3 regions of the Radiobacillus sp. PE A8.2 genome follow, and region 1 is predicted to be linked to each of the others. Evidence: a T-box and tRNA genes for the amino acid it is inferred to sense, from the RefSeq annotation. Region 1 holds a T-box; the other regions hold tRNA genes.

Evidence for each region. A T-box is a leader RNA that pairs with one kind of tRNA and senses whether it is charged. The one in region 1 lies ahead of glyQ (glycine--tRNA ligase subunit alpha), so its partner is inferred to be a tRNA-Gly.
Region 2: it encodes a tRNA-Gly, which carries the amino acid that the T-box ahead of glyQ (glycine--tRNA ligase subunit alpha) is inferred to sense. The anticodon was not compared.
Region 3: it encodes a tRNA-Gly, which carries the amino acid that the T-box ahead of glyQ (glycine--tRNA ligase subunit alpha) is inferred to sense. The anticodon was not compared.

What each region holds. Positions count from the first base shown of each region.
Region 1 covers NZ_JBJGXI010000003.1:150,705-155,113, reverse strand. Annotated here, with positions in the region: gene ACI6MV_RS03050 (diacylglycerol kinase family protein) at 1-355, shown strand, start outside; gene era (GTPase Era) at 665-1,567, shown strand; gene ACI6MV_RS03040 (YqzL family protein) at 1,689-1,838, shown strand; gene recO (DNA repair protein RecO) at 1,863-2,615, shown strand; T-box leader at 2,717-2,897, shown strand; gene glyQ (glycine--tRNA ligase subunit alpha) at 3,177-4,061, shown strand; gene glyS (glycine--tRNA ligase subunit beta) at 4,054-4,409, shown strand, end outside.
Region 2 covers NZ_JBJGXI010000074.1:12,061-16,469, forward strand. Annotated here, with positions in the region: gene ACI6MV_RS23715 (HD-GYP domain-containing protein) at 1-358, opposite strand, end outside; gene ACI6MV_RS23720 (atypical membrane-integrating protein (Mistic protein)) at 809-1,051, opposite strand; gene ACI6MV_RS23725 (DHH family phosphoesterase) at 1,146-2,333, opposite strand; tRNA gene ACI6MV_RS23730 (tRNA-Tyr) at 2,477-2,562, opposite strand; tRNA gene ACI6MV_RS23735 (tRNA-Val) at 2,614-2,686, opposite strand; tRNA gene ACI6MV_RS23740 (tRNA-Glu) at 2,741-2,812, opposite strand; tRNA gene ACI6MV_RS23745 (tRNA-Ile) at 2,874-2,947, opposite strand; tRNA gene ACI6MV_RS23750 (tRNA-Gly) at 2,952-3,025, opposite strand; tRNA gene ACI6MV_RS23755 (tRNA-Phe) at 3,053-3,128, opposite strand; tRNA gene ACI6MV_RS23760 (tRNA-Ser) at 3,150-3,242, opposite strand; tRNA gene ACI6MV_RS23765 (tRNA-Ile) at 3,261-3,334, opposite strand; tRNA gene ACI6MV_RS23770 (tRNA-Met) at 3,340-3,413, opposite strand; tRNA gene ACI6MV_RS23775 (tRNA-Ala) at 3,430-3,502, opposite strand; tRNA gene ACI6MV_RS23780 (tRNA-Pro) at 3,538-3,614, opposite strand; tRNA gene ACI6MV_RS23785 (tRNA-Arg) at 3,619-3,695, opposite strand; tRNA gene ACI6MV_RS23790 (tRNA-Leu) at 3,724-3,812, opposite strand; tRNA gene ACI6MV_RS23795 (tRNA-Gly) at 3,827-3,901, opposite strand; tRNA gene ACI6MV_RS23800 (tRNA-Leu) at 3,910-3,994, opposite strand; tRNA gene ACI6MV_RS23805 (tRNA-Lys) at 4,060-4,132, opposite strand; tRNA gene ACI6MV_RS23810 (tRNA-Thr) at 4,157-4,232, opposite strand; tRNA gene ACI6MV_RS23815 (tRNA-Asp) at 4,239-4,312, opposite strand.
Region 3 covers NZ_JBJGXI010000089.1:637-5,045, forward strand. Annotated here, with positions in the region: gene ACI6MV_RS24570 (lysine N(6)-hydroxylase/L-ornithine N(5)-oxygenase family protein) at 1-1,021, opposite strand, end outside; gene ACI6MV_RS24575 (hypothetical protein) at 1,518-2,639, opposite strand; tRNA gene ACI6MV_RS24580 (tRNA-Leu) at 2,924-3,005, opposite strand; tRNA gene ACI6MV_RS24585 (tRNA-Cys) at 3,011-3,084, opposite strand; tRNA gene ACI6MV_RS24590 (tRNA-Gly) at 3,097-3,171, opposite strand; tRNA gene ACI6MV_RS24595 (tRNA-Gln) at 3,179-3,253, opposite strand; tRNA gene ACI6MV_RS24600 (tRNA-His) at 3,262-3,337, opposite strand; tRNA gene ACI6MV_RS24605 (tRNA-Trp) at 3,354-3,424, opposite strand; tRNA gene ACI6MV_RS24610 (tRNA-Tyr) at 3,462-3,547, opposite strand; tRNA gene ACI6MV_RS24615 (tRNA-Phe) at 3,561-3,636, opposite strand; tRNA gene ACI6MV_RS24620 (tRNA-Asp) at 3,676-3,752, opposite strand; tRNA gene ACI6MV_RS24625 (tRNA-Met) at 3,926-4,002, opposite strand; tRNA gene ACI6MV_RS24630 (tRNA-Val) at 4,048-4,123, opposite strand; tRNA gene ACI6MV_RS24635 (tRNA-Glu) at 4,191-4,262, opposite strand; tRNA gene ACI6MV_RS24640 (tRNA-Ser) at 4,285-4,376, opposite strand; tRNA gene ACI6MV_RS24645 (tRNA-Asn) at 4,380-4,409, opposite strand, start outside.

The DNA of each region.
Region 1 (4,409 bases):
AAAGAAATGGATCGGTCTTCGTCCTGCCTTTCACGGATTGATGTATGTTACAAAAACAGAAAAAAACTTTCGAATTCAGCTTGTGATAACAGTGCTTGCCTTATTAAGCGGATTATTCCTGCGCTTAAATGGTCTAGAGTGGGTATTGTTATCTTTGACGATTGGATTAGTCTTAGCTCTAGAACTGGCAAATACAGCGATAGAACAGGTTATGAATCATTTATCGCCTGATTTTCATCCGATAGTGGGTAGGATTAAGGATATATCTGCTGGAGCAGTACTCGTTACAGCGGTTATTGCTATTGTAAATGGATGTATTCTATTTCTACCTAAGATTATTGCATTGATTTGGTAGACAATCAATTTCTTATACTGATGTTTCGCCGATTTCAAGGATATGATGTTGCAAAAGGGCTATAAAAGTAAGAAATTGACTACAAAGCAACTATTCGACAAAATGTTGTAATTGCAAACTACTTGTATATATTAAGAGAGAAAGCCTTTATACCTAAAGCTGGTTAAGTAAGGCTTTTTTCTGTTTTTATCTTCTGTATTTGAGCATCTATATATTAGAGGTTTTGTCGAAAGTATGAAACAAAGATGATTTTATAGTAAAATAAGAATAACCGAAATAGTGAATCGAGAATATGATGGAGGATACAGCATGGACCAAGCATACAAATCAGGATTTATTTCTATTATTGGAAGACCAAACGTAGGAAAATCAACATTTATGAATCGAGTTATCGGACAGAAGATAGCAATTATGAGTGATAAGCCGCAGACAACGAGAAATACCATTCAAGGGGTACTAACTGAAAAAGATGCGCAATTTGTATTTATTGATACACCAGGAATTCATAAACCGAAGCACAAACTTGGCGATTTTATGGTAAAGGTAGCAGAAAATACGCTGAATGAGGTAGACGTGGTTATGTTTATGATTAATGCAGCAGAAGGCTTTGGTCGAGGTGACCAGTTCATCATCGATCGTCTTCAAAAAGTTCGTGGTCCTGTATTTTTAATAATAAATAAAATAGACCAAGTACATCCAGAAAAGCTACTAGAACTAATTACGGAGTATAAGGACAAGTATGATTTCGAAGAGATTGTTCCAATATCTGCTCTAGAAGGTAACAATGTAGATCATCTACTGACTGTAATTAAACAGCATCTCCCAGAAGGACCGCAATATTATCCAGAAGATCAGGTTACCGATCATCCGGAACGATTTATTATGGGTGAACTTATAAGGGAAAAAGTATTACAGTTGACTCGTGAAGAAGTGCCTCATTCCATTGCTGTAGTGATTGAAAATATCGAAGAACGTGAAGACGATAAGCTATTATTGCAAGCTTCTGTGATAACGGAAAGATCATCGCAAAAAGGAATCATCATAGGAAAACAAGGATCTATGTTAAAGGAAATAGGTAAGCGAGCAAGAAAGGATATTGAATCGTTATTGGGTACAAAAATTTACCTGGAGTTGTGGGTAAAAGTGCAGAAGGACTGGCGTAACCGTCCGCATCAACTGCATGAATACGGATTCAGAAGTGATGAGTATTAACATACATGGTAAATATTTTAACACATGCTTCTAACTAAAAGAGACATCCTATTAATAGAAAGTTCATTAGTTTCCCGGACTTTTGAAACATCTCTTAAAATACAGAAAGGTGGGGTTTCTTGTGGCAGACTTACCATGGAAAATCTTTAGTCAAACAGGAAACATTGAAGCCTATTTATTGATGAAAGAAATGGAAACGATGCATGATCAAGATGGTACTTGTTCTGACTTTTTAAACAAAGATATGACAGAATTAGATACACAGATGTAATAAGCTTACGAGGTAAAGGGAACGGTGAAGGCATTGTTCGAAAAAGTAGAGGGAATTATTTTACGCACACAAGCTTATGGGGAAACACACAAGATTGTCAGGATTTTCACGAAAGAAAGAGGCAAAATTGGTTTAATGGCAAGAGGAGCTAAAAAACCGAAAAGTAGAATGGCTGCTATTACGCAGCCATTTATTCATGGTTCTTTTCTTATTCAGTCTGGATCTGGTATGGGAACATTGCAACAAGGAGAGGTGCTTACTTCTCTAAGAACAATTCGGGAAGATATTGTCCAAACAGCTTATGCGACATACTTAGCTGAGCTTACTGATAAATTACTAGATGAGAAGAAACCGGATCCATTTTTGTATCAGCAATTACTGCAAACCTATACGTGGATGACAGAGGGAAAAGATGCAGAAGTACTAGCAATCATATATGAATTAAAAATGTACCGCAAAGCGGGTTTTGCCCCGGTGTTACACGAGTGTGTCAATTGTGGGAATAAGGAGACACCTAATTCATTTTCGGTAAACCAAGGGGGAATCCTTTGTACGCGTTGCATGCATATTGACCCCAATGCTTACCATATGACAGATAAACTTGTACAATTAATGCGGCTATTTTCGACGATAGACGTAGCAAGAATTGGTGACATAAATATTAAGCAAGAAAACAAGCAAAAATTGCAACAAATCATGGAGGCGTACTATGAGCAATACGGTGGTTATTTCCTAAAATCAAAAAAGTTTTTGAAGCAGCTAGATCTATTAAAATAGTCGATGATTGTTAAGTCCATTTCATAGCTATGTAAAGAAATCATGAAATGGACTCAGTTGACAAACGTCGTAAAGTTAAGTATGATTTAAATCAAAATTGAGATATTGCTACGATGGAGAATAGTATGTACGGAACTTTCCATTAAGCGAGTCCAGGATGGTGAAAGCTGGATATGGAAAACGTAAGGAAGGCACTCTTGAGCATTTAAAATGATAAAAGTGGCTATTCGTTCGAAATGAATAGCAAGTAGGGTGGAACCGCGGAAAAATCCCGTCCCTATGTTTCTAATGGAGACATAGGGATGGGATTTTTCTTTGCAAGTTAAGGAAGTATCTAAATCCAGGAGTATCTAGCTCCGAGCGAATTCACGAATTGTCCTACGATAAGTCATCATCGATTAACGTTTTATCGAAGGTCGACTAAAAGCGGACTTGTCGTCAAACGTCGACATACCCCGATGGATAGGGATGATTTCTTTATCTCAGTATATTCGCTCCAGTCACTAAGTTTCTAAACGGGCGCACTGCGCTTTTCTTATTTCATACAGGAGGTAAAAAGACATGAATATTCAAGAAATGATTTTAACGTTACAGAAGCATTGGTCTGATCAGAATTGTATTTTGATGCAAGCATATGATGTTGAAAAAGGTGCGGGTACAATGTCGCCAATGACATTACTTAGGAGCCTAGGGCCAGAACCGTGGAATGTTGCCTATGTAGAGCCTTCCAGACGGCCAGCAGATGGTAGATACGGGGAAAACCCAAACAGATTGTATCAACACCATCAATTCCAAGTAATCATGAAGCCTTCTCCTGATAATATTCAAGAATTGTATTTGGAGTCGATTAAGGCACTCGGTATTGATCCATTGCAACACGATATACGTTTTGTTGAAGATAACTGGGAAAACCCTACCTTAGGTGCAGCAGGATTAGGATGGGAAGTTTGGTTAGATGGTATGGAAATAACGCAATTTACGTACTTTCAACAAATTGGTGGACTAGAAGCAAAACCGGTAGCCGTTGAAATCACCTATGGTATTGAACGACTAGCATCTTATATTCAAGATAAGGAAAATGTCTTTGATCTCGAGTGGACAACAGGTGTCACCGTTGGAGATATTTTTTACCAACCAGAATATGAACATTCAAAATATACGTTTGAAGAATCGGACACAGATATGCTGTTTACGTTATTTTCTACATATGAAAAAGAGGCAAAACAAATAATGGAGAAAGGACTCGTATTCCCAGCCTATGATTACGTTTTAAAATGTTCTCACACGTTTAACTTGCTAGATGCAAAAGGTGTGATATCTGTTACGGAACGGACAGGGTATATCTCGCGAGTACGTAATCTAGCAAGAGCAATTGCTAAGCTATATGTTGATGAGCGAGAGCGATTAGGATTCCCAATGTTGAAGGAGGCAAATCAAAATGTCTAAGTCTGATGTATTGATCGAGGTTGGCTTAGAGGAAATGCCAGCACGATTTTTAAACGATACACAAAAACAATTAGAGCAAAAAACAAAAGACTGGTTAACACAACTAGGGTTACCTTATGACCAGCTTTCTACTTATATTACACCACGGCGATTTGCAGTTAAAATCAAGCAAATTGAAGATAAACAGCCTGATGTGGAAGAAGAAGCGAAAGGACCTGCGAAAAAAATTGCTGTTGATGAAAATGGGAATTGGACGAAAGCGGCTATAGGCTTTTCAAAAGGGCAAGGAGTAGAAGTGGATGACATTTATATAAAAGAAGTAAAAGGAACGGAGTACATATTTGTCAA
Region 2 (4,409 bases), on a different contig from region 1:
AAAAGATTTCTGTAATACTTCCAACATAGTAACTATCACTATTACCCCAATATAAAATAATATCATTCACAAAAATAATTGCAGTGTACGTTATAAAATAAATGTATTTTATTAGTCCTGGGTTGTCCTTATTAAAAAAATAAATAGCAATTGGTAGTAAACCTAAAAGAATTATGTATATTCCATAAGTAACACCCTGGGATACTACTTCATCTGCCCCATAAACTAAAAATTGTCCCAGAAATAATTCATATATTTCATAGCCTATTGAGATTGTATAGAATAGTATAAGGAAAAGTCTTGCTGCATATTTCTCTTCATTCAAGAGTGCGACACTATTAATATTTTTTTTTTGCATGATTGGTAACCTCACTATAAATGACATTCTAACTCTAATGTTTTATCAAAGTTTTAGATTATGAGATTCCTCTATTTATATCTTAGAGAAACATGAGTAATAACCAAAGGGACTTTTGACCTATATTAGAGTTTTATTTAGATTTTTTTGATTCATTGACAAGAATCGTGTAGATTCGACACTCTTATTATACAACAAACTGTCAAAGAAGAAAGTAAAAGAAAGTAAATTGTTAGTAATCTTCTCATATTCATTCTAGTTATCAAGTAATAGAAAAATTTATAAATAGTTTATCACATAGTTATTAGAAAAGTATAAATGGTTAATATAAGAACAATTAAATTTAAGAATTTATAATTTACTAATCTTAATTTCACAATGATGCTAGTATAGTTTTATAAAAGATATAATATATTGTTTAGTTTACATAATGAAAGAGTTCATTCAAATTTACTTATTTTCACTTTCATCAACATCATCCAAATCCAACCAAGACAACATTTCATGTACAACAGTATTTATTTTATCATTTACCATCTCATCACCATATTTTCTTTTAGCACGTTCGATGTTCACGAGGACTTTGTCACTAAACTGAATAACAGGTTCGTCAGTTTCAATATTATTAAAAAGATCAATTATTTCATCTAATGATTTATCAAATCTTTTTCTTTCAATTTCCGTTGCCTTCATATACATCACCCCGAATTAGATTATCCAAAGTCTTATTATTTACGCACTTATCAAAAATACTAAAAGGACCAGACTAATCCCTGGTCCTTTTAGGCTATCCCTGCTCTGTCTTCTTAACTTCTTCAATCAAGTAGTTGACGAAATATTCATCTCGTACCAACCAAGCTTGATGATATCTTTTTAAATATTGTTCAGTTTCTTCAAAACTGCTAAAAGTTTGTTCCATAATTTCTTGATTTTGTTTAATTACCCATTCTTGTTCATTTTTAAAATAAACAAAAAACATGTCATTATCTCGATTTTTATACATGGCTCCAAAAGTAGATTCTTTTACATTAAAACTATTTTGTTTAGCGTCTTCTTTTAAAGGCTCTAATTGAAATGTCGCTGCGACAAAATACTTGTATGCATCCTCAGTCAATTTTGCTCCCGATGCTTTTGCATGTCCGCCACCACCAAAAGTAGCCGCAATTGCAGAAACATCGACATTATCATGAATCGTACGGAATCCCATTCGCCTTCCACCAATATTTAAAATTACAATATAATCTAAGTGTGGAAACTCTTTACCTAACTCGTTTCCAAGTTCTGAATGATACATTTCAGCATAAACGACTCCGGCAAAATGATTATTTAATTGCGTTTGTACTAATTCACGCTTTTTCTTTTTTATATAGCGCTCTATCTTATGTTCTTCCATTTGAAGAATCTTTTGTTCAAATTCATCAAAATCAAAATGATTACTTGTTGTAAGGCGGTGTAGCATTTTTTGTTCAAATTCCTCTATAGATACTAAGAAGAACAATGCATTGAGCCGTTTTGCCTTTAGGTTATCATTTTTCTCCCATTCCCACGTATCATATTGCCTGACAAGCTCTACGAACTCCGAGACAGCAGAAGAAGGCTCCATTAATCCTTTGCCAATGAGGTATTCGTAAAACAATGAAGTTGCTGATGTTAAGTTACCTTTATCGTCTTCCACAACAACACTTGCCCATTCATAATCATTATAAGCAGTCGCAGATTTATGATGATCAATTAACTGCAACTTAGCACTGGACTGATAGAACTCTTCCAGTTTTGTTTCATTTTCTTTGCTTACTGATAAATCTGTAATGAATAAAAACGTATCTTCATTTTCATTTTCTAAAAACCACTTCACCTCTCGGTCAAGGCCCGAAATCGAGTTATATCGGACATTCACCTGTTTATCAAAAGCGAGTTTAGCAATAATTCCACACCCGACACCGTCTAAATCGTTATGCGATAGTAGTTTATACATAATGTTCACCTCTCTATGTAGTATGAGTTTTTCATCTCTAATTTATTGATAAGTAGAGTTTTGCATAAAAAAAAGTACTTCATACCCTTTTAAAAAGAATACTAGTACTTGTTGTATAAAGTGTTTAGAGTTATGTACAATATTGGTGGAGGGAGTAGGGCTCGAACCTACGAACCCGATGGGAGCGGATTTACAGTCCGCCGCGTTTGGCCAACTTCGCTATCCCTCCAAGATTAAATGTAAGTACGACCAATAGACTAAAACTATGGTCGGTTTTTGATGGAGGATGCAGGGCTCGAACCTGCGACCCCCTGCTTGTAAGGCAGGTGCTCTCCCAGCTGAGCTAATCCTCCAAGATAAGGTAAGTTTTTTAGGTAAGTTATTTTCGATTTCGCGAAAAACATTAGTGACCCGTACGGGATTCGAACCCGTGATACCGCCGTGAAAGGGCGGTGTCTTAACCACTTGACCAACGGGCCATATTAGAAAAATTTAAGATTTCGAATAGTAGCTACTCCTGCTACTTCGATCATGGAGTAATGGGCCTGAGTGGACTCGAACCACCGACCTCACGCTTATCAGGCGTGCGCTCTAACCAGCTGAGCTACAGGCCCTAAATGGAGCGGGTGAAGGGAATCGAACCCTCGACATCAGCTTGGAAGGCTGAGGTTTTACCACTAAACTACACCCGCAATTTCAGATATAGTTAGTTAAATTAATGGTGGCTCGGGACGGAATCGAACCGCCGACACACGGATTTTCAGTCCGTTGCTCTACCGACTGAGCTACCGAGCCATAATATTTTTAAAAGAAAAATGGAGGAGGAAGAGGGATTCGAACCCCCGCGGGCTTTGACACCCCTGTCGGTTTTCAAGACCGATCCCTTCAGCCAGACTTGGGTATTCCTCCATATATAAACTTACTCAGTGGACCCTGCAGGACTCGAACCTGCGACCGATCGGTTATGAGCCGATAGCTCTAACCAACTGAGCTAAAGGTCCAAAGATAGCGGCGGAGGGGATCGAACCCACGACCTCACGGGTATGAACCGTACGCTCTAGCCAGCTGAGCTACGCCGCTATAAAAAATGTAAAAGTGGAGCCTAGCGGGATCGAACCGCTGACCTCCTGCGTGCAAAACAGGCGCTCTCCCAGCTGAGCTAAGGCCCCGTTTTTGTAACTAGATTATTGCTTTCGCAAAAAAGTGGTCGGGAAGACAGGATTCGAACCTGCGACCCCTTGGTCCCAAACCAAGTGCTCTACCAAGCTGAGCTACTTCCCGTCAATGGCGCGCCCGAGAGGAGTCGAACCCCTAACCTCTTGATCCGTAGTCAAACGCTCTATCCAATTGAGCTACGGGCGCTTCAGATGTTTGCTTATGCAAAAATCATTGGTGCCGAGGGCCGGACTTGAACCGGCACGATAGTCACCTACCGCAGGATTTTAAGTCCTGTGTGTCTGCCAATTCCACCACCCCGGCATGGCAAGTTATTCTGGAGCGGAAGACGGGATTCGAACCCGCGACCCCCACCTTGGCAAGGTGGTGTTCTACCACTGAACTACTTCCGCAAAAACTTTGGTGCGGGTGGAGGGACTTGAACCCCCACGTCATAAGACACTAGATCCTAAGTCTAGCGCGTCTGCCAATTCCGCCACACCCGCATAAATGAAATTTTTTTTACTTTCGCACTTAATGAAGTTTATTTTGCTTTCGCAAAAAAACTTGATGAGCCATGAAGGATTTGAACCTTCGACCCTCTGATTAAAAGTCAGATGCTCTACCGACTGAGCTAATGGCTCCCTTAAATTCATCAAGATTACAACTGGTGCCGGCCAGAGGACTTGAACCCCCAACCTACTGATTACAAGTCAGTTGCTCTACCAATTGAGCTAGACCGGCAAATGACGGTCCGGACGGGACTCGAACCCGCGACCTCCTGCGTGACAGGCAGGCATTCTAACCAACTGAACTACCGGACCAGAGATTTTTTGTGAAACAAAAATATCTTTCATTTCGCAAAGCGAAAATATCTATCATTGATATTTTCTAACTTCACCTTTTAATAGATATTAATTA
Region 3 (4,409 bases), on a different contig from region 1:
GGGGTTGATAGCCGGTTGCCAGGATTACTTTTTCACTGTTGTGTGTAAACCGTTCTTCCGCTTGCCATTGATAACAGTCTAATGCATATTGATTGCCCTCTTTTTGTATAGTTTCTAACTCCGTTAACGGCTGAATCTTAACAGGGACGTGTTCATTATCAATTGTTTTATCGTAAAGGTTTTGATAAATATTTTCTAGTGTTGCTCCTTCAATTCCTTTTCGAAGTTGTTTCAAATGACCTAATGCCTCCATCCGCTGCGTGAATGGCAACTGATGAAAATAATCTACATAGTCAGGCGTGAATACCTCCTGAGCAAGCTTTGATTCATCTAATTGAAAGATACCAGGAGACCGTGTGAACCAGCTTAGCTGAAATTCATGCGTGTCCATTTCCTGCAAAAGATCATAAAAAATTTCCGCAGCACTTTGCCCAGAACCGATCACCGTAATCGATTTCCCTTTGACAGTACTTGATTTGTGATATAAGTAATCACTTGAATGATGTACATCTTCTTTCGGTAAACCGTCTGCTCCCTTTAACAATAATGGTTTACTTCCTGTTCCCATCACAATATTCTTGGCATAATAAGTCTTTCTTTGCGATTGATCCCAGTGATTAACCAGGACTTCATAGTAGCCATCTCGATCGATCACATCGATCACTTCTGACTTGAACACACAATGCGGTAGCTGCTTCACTACCCACCTGGCGTAGTCATTATATTCTCTACGCGGGATATCAAACCTTCGATAAAAATAAAATTTATACAAGCGATTCTTTATATGTAAATAATTTAGGAAAGAATAGTTACTTTTGGGATTAGCAAAAGTAACTAGGTCTGCAAGAAAAGGTACTTGAAGGTCCGCGTGCTCAAGCAACATACCAGGATGCCAATCAAAAGCATCGGACTCATCAAAAAAATAACTGGATAGCTCCGTCCGCTCATCGATCAAAGCAGCTAAGCCTAGATTGAATGGCCCCACCCCAATACCGATAACATCGACTATATGATTTTCCATCATCCTCACTCCTCTATGTAACAGCTTACCCATACCATATTCCCTATTAGCAAAAAAACATTCCTTACATTGGGGACATACATTCTAAAAAAACAAAAAACCAATGTTCTCTTGAGATTATCTTTACACTTAAGACAAATCGTAAAAATAGTGCCAGCACTACTCATGAACATATTAAGACTTGTCACATGAGCAGGGTTTGGCACTTATTCTCTGTTGTGCTACCACTTTTCCATTCGGGCCATTATACGTACAAGAACAGCTTCTTTTGGCAAATGCAAGTGCATCTGTTCTGCCAATTCCGCTACTTGCACCGGTGATGTAAGCCACTTTTACTCTTATTTCTTCCCCTACAATAACTCCTTTCCTAATTGTATGTCTGAAAGGGTGTAGAGACCAAAAAAGTGGGTGGCCTCACATATATTCCACGTGCGTTCGAACTTTCACAAAAAGTTTTTAATGCTATAAGGAAACAAATGCAAATCCTACCACTAATTCAAGATACTTGATCAGTTTCTTGCTTGCTCTCTTCATATCTTTTATGTTGCCGGTAACTATATGTCGCTTTGCTAACCAGTTCATCATCTTCTAAACCAGCACCAATAGCACCACCTAATGTAGCAAAAGAAGTCACTAGCCAAGTGAGATGAATGTAATTTTCTAACGTAACTTTTTCCTTTAGGACAGATTGACTACTGAAAAGCTGCTCTGGGATCAAGAGTCTTACCGATAAGAAAAATAAAACAAATAAAATGATATAATAAAATACCACAGCCACACTTAAGGTTATGATCGTTGTCGCATTATACATCCTTCGTATTTTCCTCTTATTCCAAAAGCTAGGTTTTTCCCACAAATTATGAACTAGAATGATCCATAGCACCATACTACCTATGGCTGTAAACATAAGGATAATATAACGGGCAGGTTCATATACAACACTCAAATTCCATAAAGAGGGGAAAATAAGTCCATATGCCCCAGTAGCAAATGCAATCGCAATTACTTTTTTAAAAGAAGAGAATATCTTCAAAGGGCGATTGGCGTGCACCATTCCCATAAGAATTCTCAATTTACCATTCAATCTAGGCATCACATAATATTGAAAAATAGTGTCCTCACTTTTCTCTGTCATCTTTCTTCTTATCGGTGATAACAAGCGAGATATTTTATGTTTACTTTGCGAAAATACTCCATCCTCTTTTTCCTCCATACTATTGGATTTTCCATTGTATAAGTCTTTCATCATCTGAATAATCGTGTCCTTCAACCTCTTTCGCATTGGCTTAAACCCAAATGCAGGAAGAGAAATTTGCGACACTTTTTTATTTAAATTAGAACTTGCTAATACAACATCTTTCTTAGAGAAAATCGGAAGATCCGTCACACTAATTACATAGTCAAAGTTACTTGCTTGAATTTCCCTCTCTGCTTTTTCGGTTATTTCATCAGCTGTTTCTGCCGCTCCTGTTATTGGATCAGCCTTTATTTCAATGTTCCAATCAACGGTATCATCTATATAGTCTTTAAAAGCATTAGGAAGTATTTCTGCTAATCTCCTAACCATTTTTTCAGGAAATTCAGGAGCTGGAAGTATCCCTACTTTCATTTCTCTCATTTCGCCCATCCTTTACTTAATGATTGTAAATTAATCATACCCCGGATTTGCGAACTAGAAACATGGGGTCAGTTTTGTTGTTCCATCATTTGTTTAATCGAGAAAAGACGTCACAGATAACCGTTTTCACCATGAATCGCACGATTATAGACTATTTGTTAAACACAAAATCAACGTTATTTCCTAAAAAAGCACACAAAAAAACGTCTCCCACAATGTAGGAAACGCTTGTTATTACAGTATATTCACGGTTAATTGATTTACTGATTTCATGAAAAAATAAGTACCGGTGGTCGGGGTCGAACCGACACTCCGTGAGGAACACGATTTTGAGTCGTGCGCGTCTGCCAATTCCGCCACACCGGCAATTTTGGAGGCGGTAACCGGATTTGAACCGGTGATAAAGGTTTTGCAGACCTCTGCCTTACCACTTGGCTATACCGCCGTTATATAAAAATGGAGCGGAAGACGGGATTCGAACCCGCGACCCCCACCTTGGCAAGGTGATGTTCTACCACTGAACTACTTCCGCTTATAAATGGCTGGGCTACTAGGATTCGAACCTAGGAATGACGGCACCAAAAGCCGTTGCCTTACCGCTTGGCGATAGCCCAACATATTATGGGGCGACCGGTGGGGCTCGAACCCACGCATGCCGGAACCACAATCCGGTGTGTTAACCACTTCACCACGACCGCCATAATTGAAAAAAAGCAGGGGTAGTAGGACTCGAACCCACACCGGAGGTTTTGGAGACCTCTGTTCTACCTTTAAACTATACCCCTATGTTATTAATATATGCTAATTTTAAAATAAATTGAATGGTGGAGGGAGTAGGACTCGAACCTACGAACCCGATGGGAGCGGATTTACAGTCCGCCGCGTTTGGCCAACTTCGCTATCCCTCCAAATATTCAAAAGTGGTGGCTCGGGACGGAATCGAACCGCCGACACACGGATTTTCAGTCCGTTGCTCTACCGACTGAGCTACCGAGCCAATAAGGTTATGATATAAGATTCTATTCATAATGTAAAGTGGCGGTCCGGACGGGACTCGAACCCGCGACCTCCTGCGTGACAGGCAGGCATTCTAACCAACTGAACTACCGGACCAGAGATTTTTCGCAAAGCGAAAATATCTATCATTAATATTCTCTGAACAAATGGATCTTCATTATTAATCTTAGATATTCCCCAAAGGCTTTTAAGCGTCACTTTTCTTGCTTTAAAACTAAGGAAATTCATTTTGTAACACAGATGATTATTCAACGAAGTTAGAAAAAATTTGGTTGCGGGGGCAGGATTTGAACCTACGACCTTCGGGTTATGAGCCCGACGAGCTACCAGACTGCTCCACCCCGCGATAATGTAAGAATAAGATTCTTACCATATTAACTTAAAAAAGTAATGGTGGAGGATGCAGGGCTCGAACCTGCGACCCCCTGCTTGTAAGGCAGGTGCTCTCCCAGCTGAGCTAATCCTCCATACATGGGATAATTTATTATCTTTAAGTTAGTGTAACTTATTTTCGTTTCTGCGAAAAAAGTTATATGACCCGTACGGGATTCGAACCCGTGATACCGCCGTGAAAGGGCGGTGTCTTAACCACTTGACCAACGGGCCTATACAATGATGTATGTATAAGTGGCGGAGAGCGAGGGATTTGAACCCTCGAAACCGCGTTAGCAGTTTACACGATTTCCAATCGTGCTCCTTCGACCACTCGGACAGCTCTCCATATGGCTCCACAGGTAGGACTCGAACCTACGA